4 regions of the Halomonas qaidamensis genome follow, and region 1 is predicted to be linked to each of the others. Evidence: predicted binding sites of a transcription regulator. Region 1 holds the regulator's gene; each other region holds the start of a gene.

Evidence for each region. Region 1 encodes PhoB, which activates phosphate uptake and scavenging genes when phosphate is short. Its sites were predicted from a motif close to TGTCATANNNNTGTCANA; they were not measured.
Region 2: K1Y77_RS14335 (PhoX family protein) is a predicted target of PhoB. The motif match lies at 1,578-1,595, and genes of this name have one in related genera.
Region 3: K1Y77_RS03745 (Na/Pi symporter) is a predicted target of PhoB. The motif match lies at 2,164-2,181, and genes of this name have one in related genera.
Region 4: K1Y77_RS14270 (putative 2-aminoethylphosphonate ABC transporter substrate-binding protein) is a predicted target of PhoB. The motif match lies at 2,924-2,941, and genes of this name have one in related genera.

What each region holds. Positions count from the first base shown of each region.
Region 1 covers NZ_CP080627.1:3,694,542-3,699,078, forward strand. Annotated here, with positions in the region: gene K1Y77_RS16650 (hypothetical protein) at 1-65, opposite strand, end outside; gene phoR (phosphate regulon sensor histidine kinase PhoR) at 364-1,671, opposite strand; gene phoB (phosphate regulon transcriptional regulator PhoB) at 1,674-2,363, opposite strand; gene ubiA (4-hydroxybenzoate octaprenyltransferase) at 2,487-3,377, opposite strand; gene K1Y77_RS16670 (chorismate--pyruvate lyase family protein) at 3,412-4,008, opposite strand; gene K1Y77_RS16675 (NAD(P)/FAD-dependent oxidoreductase) at 4,096-4,537, shown strand, end outside.
Region 2 covers NZ_CP080627.1:3,187,205-3,191,741, forward strand. Annotated here, with positions in the region: gene K1Y77_RS14335 (PhoX family protein) at 1-1,505, opposite strand, end outside; gene katG (catalase/peroxidase HPI) at 1,701-3,854, opposite strand; gene K1Y77_RS14345 (GspH/FimT family pseudopilin) at 4,256-4,537, shown strand, end outside.
Region 3 covers NZ_CP080627.1:795,799-800,335, forward strand. Annotated here, with positions in the region: gene K1Y77_RS03735 (DUF3618 domain-containing protein) at 1-576, shown strand, start outside; gene xseA (exodeoxyribonuclease VII large subunit) at 620-1,963, opposite strand; gene K1Y77_RS03745 (Na/Pi symporter) at 2,214-3,413, shown strand; gene K1Y77_RS03750 (PhoU domain-containing protein) at 3,438-4,124, shown strand; gene guaB (IMP dehydrogenase) at 4,279-4,537, shown strand, end outside.
Region 4 covers NZ_CP080627.1:3,170,476-3,175,012, forward strand. Annotated here, with positions in the region: gene K1Y77_RS14260 (putative 2-aminoethylphosphonate ABC transporter permease subunit) at 1-661, opposite strand, end outside; gene K1Y77_RS14265 (putative 2-aminoethylphosphonate ABC transporter ATP-binding protein) at 658-1,782, opposite strand; gene K1Y77_RS14270 (putative 2-aminoethylphosphonate ABC transporter substrate-binding protein) at 1,827-2,876, opposite strand; gene K1Y77_RS14275 (UTRA domain-containing protein) at 3,018-3,728, opposite strand; gene K1Y77_RS14280 (HAD family hydrolase) at 3,721-4,449, opposite strand.

The DNA of each region.
Region 1 (4,537 bases):
CTAGCAACTAGACCGAACGCTACACTTAAAATACCAGCTTTCTTGAGTAGTTCCTTGGACATCATATTCCATCTCCTCGATCGCTGTTCAATACTGCTTAAATGGTAAGAAAGATTGCCTTTCGGCTTACCAATTCCTGTGGTGTTCTCTCTTACTCACATACTTGCATTCGTTATGCCAAAAGCCAAAAAAAAACAATAATTTTTTAATAAACAAAAACTTAAGGAAAAAACAGAGGCGCAAGCACAACATAAGTCTTTCGAAATAAGGGAGGCAAACTGGTTAGAAATGGCACATGAGCATTATGTATCCATACTTATATGACAGCATGGCACACTTATACAATATTTGTATTTACAAGCCCTATGTCAGGCTATGCTCGTTTTCAACAATCCGGGAGGAGGGAAAAACACAGCGAAAGAGGGCTCCTTCGCCAGGATGGGATTCAATGTGTAGCAGTGCATCATGTCTTAGTAGTACATGCTTCACAATCGCAAGGCCAAGGCCCGTGCCACCCGTCGCTGTACTACGCCCTTTATCAACACGGTAAAAGCGCTCTGTTAGGCGTGGAATATGAACCGGGTCTATCCCTTCACCGTCATCATCAACGTCAATGCAGGCGCCACCATTTGGTAGCGTTTTCCAGCGAAGCGTTATCTGACTTCCTGTTGGGGTATACCGCACAGCGTTAAAGGCAAGGTTAGAAACAGCACTATGCAGCTCTTGTTCGCTACCAATGAGCCGCGCATCACTCTCAAGCACAACATGAACACTGTGTTGTTGATTAGAAAGTGCAAGCGCATCGCGGCGGATACTATCGAGTAACGGTCCTACCGCTAGCGGTTGGTGATCCTCTCCCCCTTGATCAATTTCTAACCGCGAAAGTAGCAGCAAATCATTGACCAAATTTTGCATGCGTTTAGTCTGCTCTTCCATCTGGCCAATCCCGCGACCTAACCGCGGCGGCAACTGATCTTTCAGCTCGCCGTAGGTTTCTAAATACCCCGTTAACACTGTAAGCGGGGTACGTAGCTCATGGGAAACGTTCGCCACAAAGTCACGACGCATCTGCTCTAAACGATGGAGGCGAGTAATATCTCGCGCCATTACTAAGCGTTCATCATCGCCATAAAGGGTAATTTGATATTGAAGGATGCGCCGTTCATCGATGGGCGACGTCAAGGTTAGCGGCTCACCGTACTTACACGCGTTAAAATAGCTGATAAATCTTGGGTCACGAAGCAGGTTGGTAATGTGCTGGCCACGGTCATGAGCCGTTTGTAGGCCCAGCATTTCTGTCGCTGCGCTGTTCCACCACTCTAGGTCACCATGCCGGTCCAACATAACTACGCTATCACGCATTGCTTCAGATGATTCCTGAATACGTGCCAACGTCGCGCGTAAGCGGTTCTGGGTAATCCGTTGGCTTTTTTGATAGCGATACAAGCGATCAAATAGCTCACCCCATATCCCGTTCGCTGCGGGGGGTTCATCATGGGGATGAAGCGTTAACCATTTAAATAGCGCACGTAGTTGACGTAAATGGTAGCCAAGACAAACGGTAAGGCCCGCCGCTAGACCGATGCCTGGAACTGCCACCAGCCACCCTAGGAAAAGGCCTAGCATTGCCCACAAAACAAAGCGCCACAGTTCTCGGCTCCACAAACGCACGGTTACACCCGGGCAGAGAAGCGGTATCCAGTGCCACGCACCGTTTGAATAAGGTTTTGGTGGGCTTCCCCGAGGGCCTTGCGTAAACGACGAATGTGGACGTCTACGGTACGCTCTTCAACATACACGTTACCGCCCCACACTTGATCAAGTAACTGGCTACGTGTGTAAGCGCGTTCTTGGTGGGTCATAAAGAACTGCAGCAAACGATACTCTGTCGGCCCCATTTCCAATGCTTTGCCATAAGCGCTCACCCGATGGCTGACAGGATCTAAAAGCAAGCCATTGATTTCGATAGGATCTTCGACGCCACGAGGCGTAGTACGGCGTAACACTGCTTTTAAGCGCGCTACCAGCTCACGGGGCGAAAAAGGTTTGGTGATATAGTCATCAGCGCCAGCTTCAAGCCCCTGAATCTTATTATCCTCTTCGCCTTTGGCGGTTAGCATGATTATAGGCACTTCTGCTGTCGCTTCTTCACGCTTCAAACGCCTTGCCAGTTCAATACCACTGGTACCGGGCATCATCCAATCCAGCAAAAGTAGATCTGGCTGATGGTCAACCATCATGGCGTGGGCATCCTGGGCGTTATCCGCTTCAAGTACGCGATAGTCAGCCATTTCAAGCGCCACGGCGATCATTTCGCGGATAGGCGCTTCATCATCGACAATCAAAACGGTCTTGGCGGTCATTCCAGGGGCCTCACGGTGTTCAATGAAAACTGGTTCGAAAGAACAGTTCAACAAAACAGTTCAGTGACATGTCAATGACGATAACACCATGACTTGATGACAATTCTATGACAAAGACGATATTTAGCCAGTGATTGGCCACCAACTCAGTACTATTCCTGCAAAAATCAATAAGCCAGACCAGTGATTGTTTAGAAATGCTTGGAAACAGCGGTCACGCTCACGGCCAGCAATTAGCCGCTGTTGGTGGGCAAACGTAGCGGCCATCCCCGTTAACCCAAGCCAGAAAAACCCTCCCAAACCAACACGTATTCCCACCCATGCAAGTAGCAACAATGTCGCTGCTTGCAGCACACCAATGATAAAGCGGTCAGCACTACCAAACAGCACCGCGGTAGATTTAATGCCAATTTTAAGGTCATCGTCGCGGTCGACCATGGCGTATTGGGTATCGTAAGCCACTGTCCATAAAACGTTCGCACTAAACAACAGCCACGCTTCAAACGGAACGTACCCCAATACTGCACCGAATGCCATGGGGATCGCCCAAGAAAACGCCGCTCCTAAAAACACTTGTGGGAAGTGGGTATACCGCTTCATAAAGGGGTAAATAAACGCTAAAACAACACCGCCGATTGAAAGCAGCACCGTAAACCAGTTGGTCAGCAACACTAAAACGAAAGCGGCGGCAACCAGCGCGATAAACAGTAGCTGCGCTTCGGTTTCACTGATACGCCCAGTGGCTAATGGGCGATGCTTAGTGCGCTTTACATGGCCATCAAAGTGACGGTCAGCGTAATCATTGACCACGCAGCCCGCGGCACGCATCACATACACACCAGCAATAAAAATTAGCAGCACATTACGCTCAGGCACACCGTCAGCCGCTATCCAAAGCGCCCATAACGTTGGCCACATCAGTAGCCAGGTGCCAATCGGGCGATCTAAGCGCATTAAATGTAAAAAATCTGCCACTCGGGCCCATCCCGTTGGCCGCAACAGAGAACGATCCATGCTTACCTCTCAAAAAGAATACGCTGGCACTAGCCTAGCGCGAAGGCAGGTCAAGATCATCTGCCATGCTTGATAAAAAGTATTCCTGTACCAATAGCGACAGTCCGCTGTGCTGAAACACTGAGCGCCGCCCCCATACACTGTCTGCCAATAGCGCAGACTGTTCGACGACAAAACGTGGCTGATGGCGGGTAGCGTAAAGCGGTCCACGCACTAGATCGGGCTGTCGAAACAACCAACTGCCTAACGAGCGCTCGCCCAGCCCTTCCAAGCCTTTGCCTTGTAACTGGCTAAGTGGCGCTACCGAGCGCGCAACCACCCAAGGTTTATTTCCCACACACAGTGCCACTTCCCTTAGCCAGGCATAGCGTCGCGGGGCAATGCCAAGCGCCAGCGCTTCATCACGCAGGGGAAAACCAACCGTTTGGCGCAGCAGTTGCACCCGAAACGCCTTGATGTCGCCTGCGACGGTTAGCCGTGTTGTCAAGGAATCCTTCGAGGCTACCCACTGCCACCACGGGGCGCTCATCCCAGGACGAGCCGCCGCAACGGGTAGCCAATGAGTAAATAGTCGATGAGTAACGAGTTGGTGAGGGACTAGAGAGGCTTGCCGAAAAGTAGGGGCGTTCACCAGGGTCTCCGAGGCGGTCAATACATATAGAGCTAGTGTAACATGGTGACCATACTGGCTTTTGTTCCACCGACTTTTGGTGACTGCATGCCCGCAATCGATACACAACTACTGTCCAACTCACATTCAGCGCTGATTATTATTGGCACTGGCATGGCGGGGATTGGCCTTGCACGAGCCTTGCGCCGGCAAGGCGATACACGCACCATTACCCTCATCAGCGCGGATAGCGGCGATGATTACAGTAAACCGCTGCTCTCCACCGGCTTTGCGAAGCGCTTAACGCCCGACCAGCTGGCACAGCGCAGCGCCCGCGACGTTGCCGAAGAGCTTAATGCCGAGCTAATTACCCACACCCAGGTCGTACACCTGCATGTGGATAACCAGCGCATAGTACTCAGTAACGGTCATCAGCTTCACTACGATGACCTTGTACTAGCGACTGGCGCGGCGCCACGTACACCCTTTAGCGTGCCGGAAAACGTCGCCAAACGGTGCTTTACGGTGAACGATTTAGACGAGTATCGCC
Region 2 (4,537 bases), 510 kb from region 1:
CGCGGGTTGGCAGCGTCTTCATCGCCCTCTTCACGGCGGGTGTTGTTGGTCAGGGTAAAATATACCTGCCCAGTGACAGGGTCGACTGCTCCCCATTCAGGGCGGTCCATTTTTGTGGCACCGACAACATCCGCAGCGCTGCGCGTATTGACTAAGATATCCGCCAGATCTGCAAAACCATTGTCGGGCGTCAAACCGTTCTGACCAGGCGCAAGCGCTAGCCACTCACCGCTGCCATCTTCATTAAATTTGGCAACGTATAAGGTACCTTCATCCAACAGTGAGCCATCCGCGGTTGCAGCTTGGTACGGCTGACGAGAAACAAATTTATAGATGTACTCAAAGCGAGCGTCATCCCCTGAGTAAGCAACCACTGGCTGCCCTTCCACCGCAGGCGCGAAAATAACGCCTTCGTGGGCAAAGCGCCCAAGATGGGTGCGCTTGACAGGAGCAGCGTCCGGCGACATGGGGTCAATTTCAACCATCCAGCCAAAAGTATGCGGCTCGTTGCGGTAATCGTCAGTCGCACTTGCCCCTTTGCTGCTCGCATCAAAACGGGCAAACATATCATCTTCGCGATCAGCACGATGCCATTGGTAGCGCCCTGTCTCACGCGTTTCTATCCCATAACGGGTTTGCCTGCGGTCAATATCAGCATCGGTATTGGCGAAGTAGCCCGCCCAATTCTCTTCCGCAGCCAAATAGGTGTTCCACGGGGTAACGCCATGAGCACAGTTATTAATCGTGCCGCGCGTCATGGTGCCGTCAGGGCTGTAGTGTGTTTTTACGTGGTCAGTCTCAGCTACTGGCCCTGAAAGTCGCATCGGCGTTTGTGCAGTCACACGGCGGTTTAGCGCATCCTGCACAACGCCCCACTCACCGCTCTCAGCCTGGCGAACACGTACCAGCGTGATGCCATGGGCATTCATTTCCTTGATGACTTGGTCAGCATCGCGGCTGCCATCCGCATGCTGAGGGAAACCATTACGATCTAATGACAACCCAGCAGCCGCGGCATGTAAAAAGCGCGGTTCAACGTACTCATGGTTAAGCACCAGCAGGCCATCGGTGGAACTGCCGTTTAGTGGGAAGAAGTGCATGCCATCGTGATGGCTTCCTACCTGCTGGGCTTGATCGTCGCCACTGCCATTGTGAGTAAAAGCAGGCATATCGCCACTAATCGGCGTTCCCCACGGAATAAAGCTCTGTACACGATAACCGTCAGGCACTACCACTTTATCTGCCGCGCTGACCGGTACTGGCTTAAACCCAAGGCTAGGCGATGAAACACCCTCCTGTGCTGCAAAGGCATTATTAAAGGGCAGTTTGGTTGCCATCAACCCGGCAATCACCGTAGCCAGGCCACCCTTCAGCACGCCCCGCCGAGTTAACCGCTTTTCGAGCACATCGCCAAAATAAGCATTGTTAGAGACGTTGCTAAGGGGTTCGTCACCTTCTGCGAGAACTACTGAAACCTTACCTGGAACAAAATGCCGCTGCGCCATAAGAACTCTCCCTTTAAAAAAACCACTGTGGCTTAACGCCGACAAATCCAGGAGATAAGAATCAGCAATGTTTATGAACGGTAAGTGACACTGCAGTTAAACTTACGTGTTATATCGAACCAAAAAAAACCCGCATCTTTTCGATGCGGGTTAGAACAAGCAAGGCGTTGCTTAGAGTAATGGTTACTTCAACATTTATGCCACGTCGAAGCGGTCTGCGTTCATCACTTTTGTCCAGGCAGCGACGAAGTCTTTAACAAACTTCTCGCCATTATCGTCCTGAGCATACACTTCTGCGTAAGAGCGCAGCAGTGAGTTAGAGCCAAACACTAGGTCAACACGCGAAGCGGTCCACTTCACGGCACCCGTGGCACGGTCGCAGATTTCGTAGGCGTTGTTACCCACCGGCTTCCAGCTATTGCCCATATCGGTCAGGTTAACGAAGAAATCGTTGGTCAACTGGCCTTCACGGTTGGTAAACACGCCGTGCTTGGTGCCGCCATAGTTGGTGCCCAGCACCCGCATGCCACCCAGCAGCACGGTCATTTCCGGTGCAGTCAGGCCCATCAGCTGGGCGCGATCCAGCAACATCTCTTCAGGTTTGACGATGTAGTCTTTCTTCTGCCAGTTACGGAAACCGTCGGCAAGCGGCTCCAAGGGTTCAAAAGAATCTACATCGGTCATTTCGTCAGTGGCATCACCTCGGCCTTTGAGGAACGGTACGTGTACCTCATAGCCCGCGGCTTTAGCCGCTTTTTCGATAGCCACGCTGCCTGCCAACACAATCACATCGGCAATGCTGGCACCGGTATCAGCAGATATCTGCTCATACACCTTAAGCACATCAGCAAGACGTTCAGGCTCGTTGCCCTGCCAGTCTTTCTGTGGTGCTAGGCGAATGCGGGCACCGTTGGCGCCACCGCGCATATCAGAACCACGGTAAGTGCGCGCGCTATCCCACGCGGTGCTGACCATGTCGCTGATGCTTAGGCCACTCTCAGCGATTTTCTGTTTAACCACTTCTTCACAGTAATCGGTGCTGCCAGCAGGCACCGGGTCTTGCCAAATCAGATCTTCCGCCGGTGCTTCCGGGCCGATATAGCGCGCTTTCGGTCCCATATCACGGTGAGTCAGTTTGAACCACGCTTTCGCGAAGGTCTGCTTAAAGTACTCAGGATCGGCCATGAACTTTTCGCAAATGGCACGGTACGACGGGTCCATCTTCATCGCCATATCCGCATCGGTCATGATGGGGTTGTGACGAATAGAAGGGTCGGTTGCATCAACCGGCTTATCTTCTTCTTTAATATCGATAGGCTCCCACTGATGGGCACCGGCAGGACTTTTCTTCAACTCCCACTCGTAGCCGAACAGCAGGTCAAAGTAACCCATATCGAACTTGGTTGGGTTGGTGGTCCAAGCGCCTTCAATACCGGAAGTCACGGCATTGCTCGCTTTACCGTCCATGTGCGGATTGTTCCAGCCAAAACCCTGATTTTCGACATCAGAGGCTTCCGGCTCGGCACTTAGCGCACCGGCATCACCATTACCATGGCATTTACCCACGGTGTGGCCGCCCGCAGTTAGCGCGGCAGTTTCTTCGTCGTTCATCGCCATACGGGCGAAAGTAAGACGCACATGCTCTGCCGTCATAAGCGGATCAGGCTGACCGTTCACCCCTTCTGGGTTAACGTAAATAAGCCCCATTTGAACCGCTGCAAGCGGGTTTTCCATGGTGTCCGGCTTGGTAACGTCACCATAGCGCTCGTCAGAAGGCGCCAACCACTCTTTTTCAGCGCCCCAATAAATGTCTTTCTCTGGGTGCCAAATATCTTCACGGCCAAACGAGAAACCGTAGGCAGGCAGCCCCATGGACTCGTAAGCCACGGTGCCTGCCAAGATCATCAAGTCTGCCCAGCTAATTTTATTACCGTACTTTTTCTTGATTGGCCACAGCAAACGGCGCGCTTTATCAAGGCTGACGTTATCCGGCCAGGAGTTCAGTGGCGCAAAACGCTGGCTACCGGTACCACCGCCACCACGGCCATCAGCAATGCGGTAGGTGCCCGCAGAGTGCCATGCCATGCGAATCATTAAGCCACCGTAATGGCCCCAGTCGGCTGGCCACCAGGCTTGGCTGTCGGTCATCAAGGCATGAACATCTTGCTTTAGGGCGTCAAAATCGAGTTTCTTGACCTCTTCCCGATAGTCAAAATCTGGGTCCATCGGGTTAGTTTTGCGATCATGCTGATGCAGGATGTCTAGATTAAGCGCCTCTGGCCACCAATCTTTGTTGGAGGTGCCAGTAGAGGTGTTTCCACCATGCATTACAGGACATTTGCCACTCATATTTCTCTCCCCTTCTTGCTCTTGCCTTGGACCAGCCAAGGAAATAGACGGTTGGCACTCTTCTTAGTATTACTGCACTGCAAATTATTACACTGCGTACAGTCAAGAATGCGTCATCAACGTAATACTGTTTTAAAGCACATTGACGATAGCTACAATTTGCATTTTACGACCAACCTTATAGCTTTTAGCTATTTGTTTTAAGGTAACTACTTAAGAGCATAGCCATACGTATTTATCAGTACCAGTTAATGACCTCTTTCGTATATACCGGCTGACTAAATAGCGCTCTTTTATGACGATTATTTTTTAATTGGCGATGAATTGAATTGTGATATTTTGTTAAATACACAGGATTTACTCAGGCGTTAAAGCAACAGATATCAACCGAGAAGCAATTCATGGTGACGGCAAAACACTCCGGCCGCGGCTTTACGCTATTAGAGCTGCTCATTGCACTGGCACTGTTTGCCACACTAGCCACCATCGCCATCCCTAATTTCGCACGTATCATTCAGGAAAATCGTGTCATAACAACGGCCAACGACTACAAAATTGCTTTAAGTTACGCGCGCAGTGAAGCCGTCAGACGCAATCAATCTATTCGCTTACAGCCAGTAGCCGACGGCTGGAGTGCGGGCTGGGAGGTGACTGATGATACAACCCAACTGCGTACATGGTCA
Region 3 (4,537 bases), 870 kb from region 1:
CAACAAGGGGCTCATGAACGCTTTGACCATATAAAGGAGCGTGCCCATCAAGCTAGCAACACCTCATCGGACTTTATTCAAGAGCACCCGGTGGTAGTGGCAGCGCTAGGGTTTGCACTGGGGGCAGCGTTGGCAGGCATTTGCCCATCCACCCGTAAAGAAGATGAATACTTAGGTAAGTATCGCGACCAAGTGGTGAAAAAAGCAGCTGATGCAGGCGAAGAGCAAGTGGATAACGCCCAGCAAGCGATTCATGAAAAAACCGAATCAATAAAGCAGCCTGCCGAAAAGCAAGAGTCGCCATATAGCACGCCTACTGCTGATGAAAGTGCTTCAACCATCAGTGCCTCAAGTACAGGTGCTTTAAATAGCAGTCCTTCAACGTCGAACCCTTCAACGACGAACCCTTCAACGACAGATGTTACTAGTGGACATACGCCTAGCAAACCTTCTGTGAATGAAGGCGTGGCTACCAATAGGCCAAAGGTGCCAAGCACGCAGCCGGGGCTAGCAGGTTCTAATACGCCTTCTGGGAATACCCAAGGTAATGACACTAACCTACCACCGCGGCCATAACGAAACGCCGCAGACGCGGTAAGCGTGCTGGTTAGAAGCGGCGCTACTTTTTGTAGCGCCGTTTTACTTCCACGTTTAGCCTGCCTTCACCCAGCCGTAGCGAGAGCTTCTGGCCTGGCACGGTGTCTTCTGCCCGACGGATAACATGGCCCTTTTCATCCTGGGCAATGGCATAGCCGCGCCCCAATACTGCAAGCGGGCTGATGGCATTTAGCTCACGGGCAGCACTACTCAAGCGTGCCTGACGTACTTCCAACGCCCGCTGCATAGCGCTGGCTAAACGGCGCTGTAGCTGGCTAATACGCTCTTGCTCTGCACGGTGCAGGCGTGCCATGTCTTGGCTGGCTAAGCGCTTGCTTAACTGCGTGACCCGCGTTTGCTGCTGCTGAACGCTTTGCTGCATTGCGCGCTGCAGCCGTTGATAAAGGGCGGTAACGTGTTGTCGCTGGCGGTCAAGCTGCTCGCCAGGATGGCGAAGCCGGGCGCGTAAGGTATCCAGCCGCTGGCTATCGCGCTCTAAGCGTGCCTGCATGGCACGACGTAAGCGGTTTTCTAGCTGCGACAATTGCTGCTTTAGCGCTTGCTGGTCAGGCACTAAACGCTCAGCCGCCGCTGACGGGGTAGGGGCACGCATATCCGCAGCGAAATCCGCTAGGGTGACATCCACTTCGTGACCCACCGCTGACATCACCGGCAAGCGTGAGTGAAAAATCGCCCGTGCCAGATGCTCGTTATTAAATGCCCACAAATCCTCTAAGCTACCGCCGCCACGGGTAATTAGCACCACGTCCTGGTCAGGGTCTAAGCGTGCCTGTCGGTTTAATAACCCCAGTGCGGAAATCATTGCAGGGGCGGCCTCGGCACCTTGTACGGGCACCGGAATCAACGTGACATCAGCCAGAGGCCAGCGCGCTGCCAGCACCGCCAATACATCGCGAATGGCCGCGCCGCTGGCAGAGCTTAAAATCAAAATCTTGCGGGGTGGAAAGGGCAGTGAACGAGCATTGGCAAACATGCCTTCGCTTTCCAATTGCACTTTTAGCCGCTCATATGCCGCCAGTAGCTCCCCTAAGCCTGCCGCCTGCACGGCCTCGGCAATCAGCTGATAGTCGCCGCGCGGTTCGAACAGCGAGACGCGCCCGCGTAGTTTTACCTGATCGCCATCGCGCATGGGTGCGGCAACAAACCTTGCCCGCTGGCGAAATAGCGCACAGCGAATTTGCGCGCGGTCATCCTTCAACGTGAAGTAAATATGCCCAGAGGCCGGGCGAGAAACGTTCGAAAGCTCGCCTTCCACCCATACCTCACCCATGTTTCGCTCTAGCGCTTTGCGAGCCTTGAGATTGAGTTCGCTGACTGAGAAGATGGCGGTGTTTGAGGCGGTCATGGAGGCAGGTGTCGTCCAACGCTTGCGGTGCGATAGTCAGTGTTAGGGTGCAACCATTAGACAATACGCTAACCTGTCTCAGCAAACGTATTCGCCAGGGTGCTTAGGTTTGCAGCCGTGAGGCGAATGTTCACCGTTTTGTTTTGCATTCGTCATCAAAGTGTCACATAACCGTGCTAAGTTGCTCGCCGACACAAAACTGTCATCAAAACGTCATACATAGATTGTCCACCAACACGGCAGACCACTTATGTCGAATCTCGGACCTTCCACCGATCGTCCTGCTCTTGCTCGCGAGGTGCCGCGTGAGGTGCCCGCGTGGTTACGCGGTATTTATGCCGGCCTGTGCCTGTACCTGTTCCTGGCTGCACTTAACGTGCTGGGCGCGGGCCTGGGTACCTTTGGTAGCGACAGCGACCTTCTGACCCGCGCCTTCGCTTTTGGCGCGAACCCCTTTATTGCCTTGATGGCAGGGGTGTTGGTTACCATGGTCGTGCAGAGCTCGTCGTTCACCTCGGCGCTGATCGTCACCCTGGTGGCTAGCGGCGAGATGACCCTGGGCACTGCTGTTTTTGCCATTATGGGCGCCAATATCGGCACCGCCGTTACCGGTGTCATCGTGGCCCTGGCGAACGTGCGGATCAAGCGCAACTTCCGCCGCTCGTTCACCGCGGCGCTGATGCACGACTTATTCAATATTCTCACGGTTCTGCTGATCTTCCCGGTGGAGTGGCTGACGGGAATGTTCCATGAGAATGGTTACGGCATCTTTACACGGCTAGCCGGTTGGGTAGCGGAGCTGATTGGCTTGGAGGAAGTTGCCAAGCCCAGTAGTCCGATTAAGGTAATCACTGCTCCCATTGTTGATGTCGCTAATTGGCTGGGGGCTTCCCTGATGCCTAGCGTGGCGGCTGCTGGCCTGTTCGTCGCGGGCTTAGGCCTGCTGCTGATGTTCGCAGCGCTGGTCTTTATGGTGAAGAATCTGCGCGGTGCGCTGTTGCGCCATATGGATGGCCTCTTCCGCACCTATTTCTTCCGTACCGATGCGCGGGCCTACGGGGTCGGGGTGGTGTCTACGGTGCTGGTGCAATCGAGTTCTATTACCAGCAGCCTGATGGTGCCCTTGGCGGGAGCGGGCGTGGTGCGTCTACGCCGAGTGCTACCCTTTATGATGGGGGCCAACCTGGGTACCACGATTACCAGCGTACTGGCGGCTACTGCTAATCCTATCGCTGCGGCGATGACGGTGGCGCTGTTTCACGTTATTTTTAACTTAACCGGTACCGCCATCTGGTGGCCGCTACGGGTGATTCCACTGCGCATTGCCACCTGGTATGGCCGCTTGGCTGGTAAGCAGATCCGCTACGCTTTTATGTTCCTGATTGGCGTATTCCTGGTGGTGCCGGTGGTCGGCATTACATTGACCGAATTATTCATGCGCCTGCGCTAAGCGCGGCCAACCGAGGGGTTTCCCATGTTTAAACAGCTTTATAGTGCGCTTACCTCGGAAACCAGCATCGATCAGGCCTACGCAGACCTGACCAAGATGCTGGAGCATGGTGCTTGGATGTTCGCACGTGCCAACGAGGTGCTTTACAGCACAGTGCCTGCCGAAGACGTGCGGCAGCCGCTTTATCAGCGTGATGTGGCGGTCAACGAGCTTGAGCGCTCTATCCGCCGCAAGGTGTTGCGCCATCTGACCGTTAATCCCGGCCACGATGTGGCTATCTGCTTAGCGCTGATGAGCGTTGCAAAAGATGCCGAGCGCATTGGCGATTACTGTAAAAACGTCTTTGAAGTTGGCGCTTTTTACAGTGAAGGCTTTCACGTAGATCATTATCAAAAGCCCTTGGATAAGATCTCCGAGCGTTTATCTGGGCTGTTTAAAGAGCTCATTGCGGCTACACGAGACTCAAACGAAGCCCAAGCTCACCGTATTATCACAGCTACCCGCGACATCGGCGGAATCTGCGATGACCTCATCGAAGCGCTGCTGGGTGAAGAAGAGGCGGTTGAGTTTCATGAGGCCGTGGCGTATTCGCTGTTGGCGCGCCACTACAAGCGGGTTTCTTCCCACTTGGCCAATATTGCCACAGCGGTGACTGGGCGTTTGGAGGATCTGGACTTTCCCAGCGAGGCCGATGACCGCGCGCTAGATTAACGTCGCCTAGGTTGAAAAAGACAAGCAGCTCCCTTTAGTGGTGCTGCTTGTTTTGTATATGCTCCCATCGCATTGCTGGCACACCCCTCCAAACGTTATAATAGCGGATTAACTTTCCACGCCCCACTTCCTCTTCAATCAGGGTGTTGCCGCTATGCTACGTATGGCCCAAGAAGCACTTACGTTCGATGACGTACTCCTCGTTCCCGGCTTCTCCGATGTTCTGCCCAAGGATGTCAGCCTCAAAACCCGCCTGACCCGCAATATTTCACTCAATATCCCGCTGCTTTCCGCTGCAATGGATACCGTTACCGAAGCGCGTCTAGCAATTGCGATGGCTCAGGAAGGCGGCATCGGCATTATCCATAAGAGCATGACCATGAGCCAGCAAGCCGCTGAAGTGCGCAAGGTTA
Region 4 (4,537 bases), 520 kb from region 1:
CGGTAATGGCTAGCGTAAAGACGACGAACAGGCATGAAATCAGCCCGTAACGCACCCCTGGCAGGGTAATCGTCAAAAACGTACGCCACTTCGGCGTGCCCAGTGCTTCTGCTGCTTCATAGAGGCGTGCATCGCTATTGGTCAGTGCAGTGGTAAGCAGCATTAGCGCATGGGGAAAAATCCAAAAACTCATGCCCATTACAATGCCAATCGGTCCATAAATCGAATGACCAGCCAGCACGTCGCTCAAAAAACCCTGGTTACCAAACAGATACACCAAGCTAATGGCGGGTAGCAACGAAGGTGCCAAAATGGGCAAAATCGCCAACATTCGAAAGAGCCGTTTGCCTGGCATACAGGTACGGGTAATGCCGTAGGCGCATAAAAAAGCGAGCCCAGCGACGACCACCGTCGTGGTGAACGCAACGCGCAATGAATTGGCAATCGAATTGACCAATGCTGGCGTTTGAAAATACTGTACGAAGTTAGCTAGCCCAATAAAGTCGCCGCTGCGGTCTTGCAGGCTTTTCACCAACATCGCAAATAGCGGAAACAGCAGGCCGAACACTAACAGCGCCACGCCCGCTAGCAGCACAATCAGGCGTATTAATGCTTCCAGCGAAGGCGTTGATGCAGTCGCTAAAGATGTACTCGCCTTCATGACTGGTTGCTCCCTGCCGGGTATAGACGGGCAGCATCGGCAGGCAAGTGAATCCCCAGGGTTTGCCCTAGTCGCAACCCTAGTGTGGCGCTATCGCGGCTGGGAACATCAGCCAGCAACCGTTGCTCGGTACCGTTAAGTCGCAGCGATACCCGCTGAAATGCACCTAAAAATTCAATGCCTATGACATCACCGCTCAGCTCAGAGATGCTGACACTAAGCGCGACTGCTTCGGGGCGAATGGCCAATTGAGCTGCTTGGTCTTTCGCGTAGGCATGCGGCAAGCAAGGGCATGAAATAGTGCCTAGCAACGCGTGGTTATTCGCCTGTGCGGTCACCTCTAGAAAGTTCATCGTGCCGATAAATGACGCCACAAAAGCGCTAGCAGGCTGGTGGTAGATCTCGGCAGGCGTACCCACTTGTTCGATCACTCCGTGGTTCATCACCACGATACGATCAGCCATGGTGAGCGCCTCTTCTTGATCGTGGGTCACCATAATGGTGGTCACGCCAAGACGCGCCTGTAGGGCTTTGATCTGATGTCGCAAATGGCCGCGTACTCTCGCATCCAGCGCTGAGAGCGGTTCATCCAGCAGTAACAGGCCAGGCTCAGTCGCCAGCGCCCGCGCCAACGCAACCCGCTGCTGCTGCCCGCCAGAAAGCGCGGCAGGGTATTTATGTTCGCTACCGCTAAGATCAACGAGTGCCAGTAACTCCGCCACGCGGGCATGAATAGTCGCCCGATCACTGCGACGGTTGCGCAACCCGTAGGCAACGTTATCGAACACCGTCAGATTGGGAAACAGCGCATAAGATTGGAACACAATGCCAAAATCCCGCGCCTGCGGGGGCAGCGTGGAAATATTCTTGCCACGCTGAATTAGGCTACCTGATGTTTGCTGTGTTAAGCCTGCAATGGTGCGCAATAGCGTTGTTTTGCCACAGCCAGAAGGCCCTAAAAAGCAGACAAACTCGCCTTCCTGAATCTGTAGCGCAATGCTGTCCAGCGCGGTAAAGCTACCGAAGCGCTTAGTGACGCCATCTATGCTTAGGTGCGCAGAGGGTAAGTGGGGTTTCGCCGCCGAGTGAGCCGTCAGCGGCGATGTCAGTGTGGTCTGCATAACATCTCCAAGCCCCGGCCTTGGCCGGGGCAACTGATTCGTGCTTACTGTTCGGTTTTACCGTCGTAGCGGCGCTGCCACTCTGCCAGCACGCGCTCACGGTTAACCGCGGCCCACTGGAAATCGGCATCAATCATGCGATCCGCAATGTCAGCGGGGTAGTTTTCAATCGGCTGCGCCACACCTGGGTAGGCCACTACGGCGTAGCCTTCGTTATAGAGTTCGTTAGCCTCACGGGAAACGGCCCAATCCATCAGCGTTTGTGCAGCTTCCTGTTTGGCGGTACCCGCAACGATAGCGGCAGCCTCCATATCCCAGCCAAGACCCTCTTCAGGGAAGACCACTTCAATCGGTGCACCTTGGGATTTCAAACGTGCCCCGCGGAAGGCAAATGACACGCCAACCACTGCTTCCCCGGTGGCCGCCAGGCTGCAAGGAGCAGAGCCAGAGTGGGTGTAACGGGAAATGTTGTTATGCAGACGGTCCATGTAGTCCCAACCTTGCTCTTCACCCCACAGCTGCATCCAGCTGACCACGTCCAGATAGCCGGTGCCGGAGGAGTTGGGGTTAGGCATGATCACATGCCCTTCAAACTCAGGCTGGGTCAGGTCTTCCCAGGAGGTCGGCATGGGCACACCCTGTCGCTCGCCCTCAATGGTGTTGTAGCAAATGGCCGCTACCCAGGCGTCCATGCCTACCCACGCGGGGTCTTCACCGTTACGGTATGCCGCATCAATAAATTTGGGATCGAGATTTTCAACGCCAGCGGGGGCGTAGCGTTCAAGCATGCCCTCTTCTTCAAGCACCAGCAGACTGGTAGCGGCTAAGCCCCAGATAACGTCTGCCTGGGGATTATCTTTTTCTGCCAGCAGACGCGCAGTAATCACGCCCGTAGAGTCTCGCACCCAGTTAATAGTGATATCGGGGTGGGCGGCATTGAAGCGTTCGGCGTATTTTTGCAGGTCATCTGACTCAACGGCGGTGTACACCGTTAACTCAGTGGCGCTGGCCATAGAAGAGAAGGCAACAGCAGCTGTCGCAAGCAAAGCAGTTGCCATCTGATTAGGTTGGAAAAAGCGGTGAAGTGTCGACATGGTAGGCTCCCAGCGTGTTGGTATAGACCAGGAGTTTGCCGACATTAAATGACAGTGCGATGACGCTTGTTTGACCGATTTTTGAAGTTGTATTGTGACCCTTTACGGGCGTTATCACATAGCCGCCATCATCGCCGCGCGCTATTGCTGACCAGAAAGGTCAACGCTGATACACAGAGAGTCATGCAGCCAGTGCTCCTCATCAAACTCAATGGGGCGCTGTTGATCGTCAAAAATAGCGCGACAAATGTTCAGCCCTGCAGTGCCTGGGGCAACAAGTAACTCTTCAGCATCTAAGGGCGACAACGCTTCAGACACCATGCGTATTGAGCGATTGGCCAAGTGATGCCCCCAACGCTCTCTTAACAGCCCCCATAGCGACTGTCCGCTGTAGATATCTAATAGCTCGGGCGCACACTCTGGCACTACCCAAAGCGACTCCACCAGTACAGCGCGATCATCCACGTAACGGCGACGGCGAATATGGTGGAACGGCTGGTCATCAGCCAGTTCCAGGGCACGGGCAGCCGCCAGGTGTGGGCGGGTTTCAAGCATCAGAACCGCTGTACGTGGTTGCCGCCCCTGAGCGCGCACATAGTCGTTAAAACCTGCATCCCGGGTGGGGTCATACACCAGCCTAGCCGGTGAAATAAACCAGCCGCGCCGGTTGCTGCGGTGAATAAGCCCTTCTCCCTCCAGTTGTGCCAACGCTTGGCGCAACGTAACGCGGGTCGTAGAGAAGCGCTCTGCCAACGCTCGTTCTGCGGGTAACTTGCCTTCCCACTGCGTGGCATGCTGAGTGATTAAATAACGAAGTTGCTCTGTTAACTGTAAATAGTAAGCATCAGGCATGCGCCGATTTTCCTGATAGATCGTTGGCCGATGAAGCGCCTGACGACGCTGCCATTCGCCAGTCTAAACGCCGCCACCCTTCCACACTAGCGACCTCCGCCAGCACGGGGTCAGGGTTAACCGCCACTGGGCAGTCGACATACTGCAGTAGCGGGATATCATTGCGAGAATCTGAGTAGAACATGGTATGACTGGGGGTAATGTTTTGCTCGGTTAACCACTGTTGAAAACGCAGCACTTTTCCCCCGCGGTAAGAGAGCACGCCTTTGCTATGGCCGGTGTAGTTCGCCCCACTTGCCGCATGTTCAACACTCAGCTCTACCGCCAACACATGTTCAATCCCTAACATCGTCGCAATCGGTGCGACCAAGTGATGCGATGACGCAGAAATGAGCACCAGGGTGTCGCCTGACTGACGGTGTGCTTCCAAGCAGCGCCACGCTTGATCAAAAATACGTGGCTGCAAATGAGTAGCGACAAAGCGCTCAACTTCTTTTTGCACATCCACCACCCGGCGACCCCGCAGCGGTGCCAAGGTCATTGCTAAGTACTCCTCTAACTTTAACTTACCGGCGTGATAAGCCTGCTGCATCTGCTCGGCACGGGCTATAAAGGTTTCGGCGTCGCTGATCCAGCCCTGCTCGATCATCCATAAATTCCAGCGGTCACTGCAGTCTCCATCCAGGAGGGTGTCGTCAAGGTCAAACAGGGCAAGGCGCATGAGGCACTCCTTTTTTCACGAGTTCGTTTTTTCACGAGTTCGGCGGCGCGTAGCGTATGCCAACGACGATGACAAGACGATGACGCCC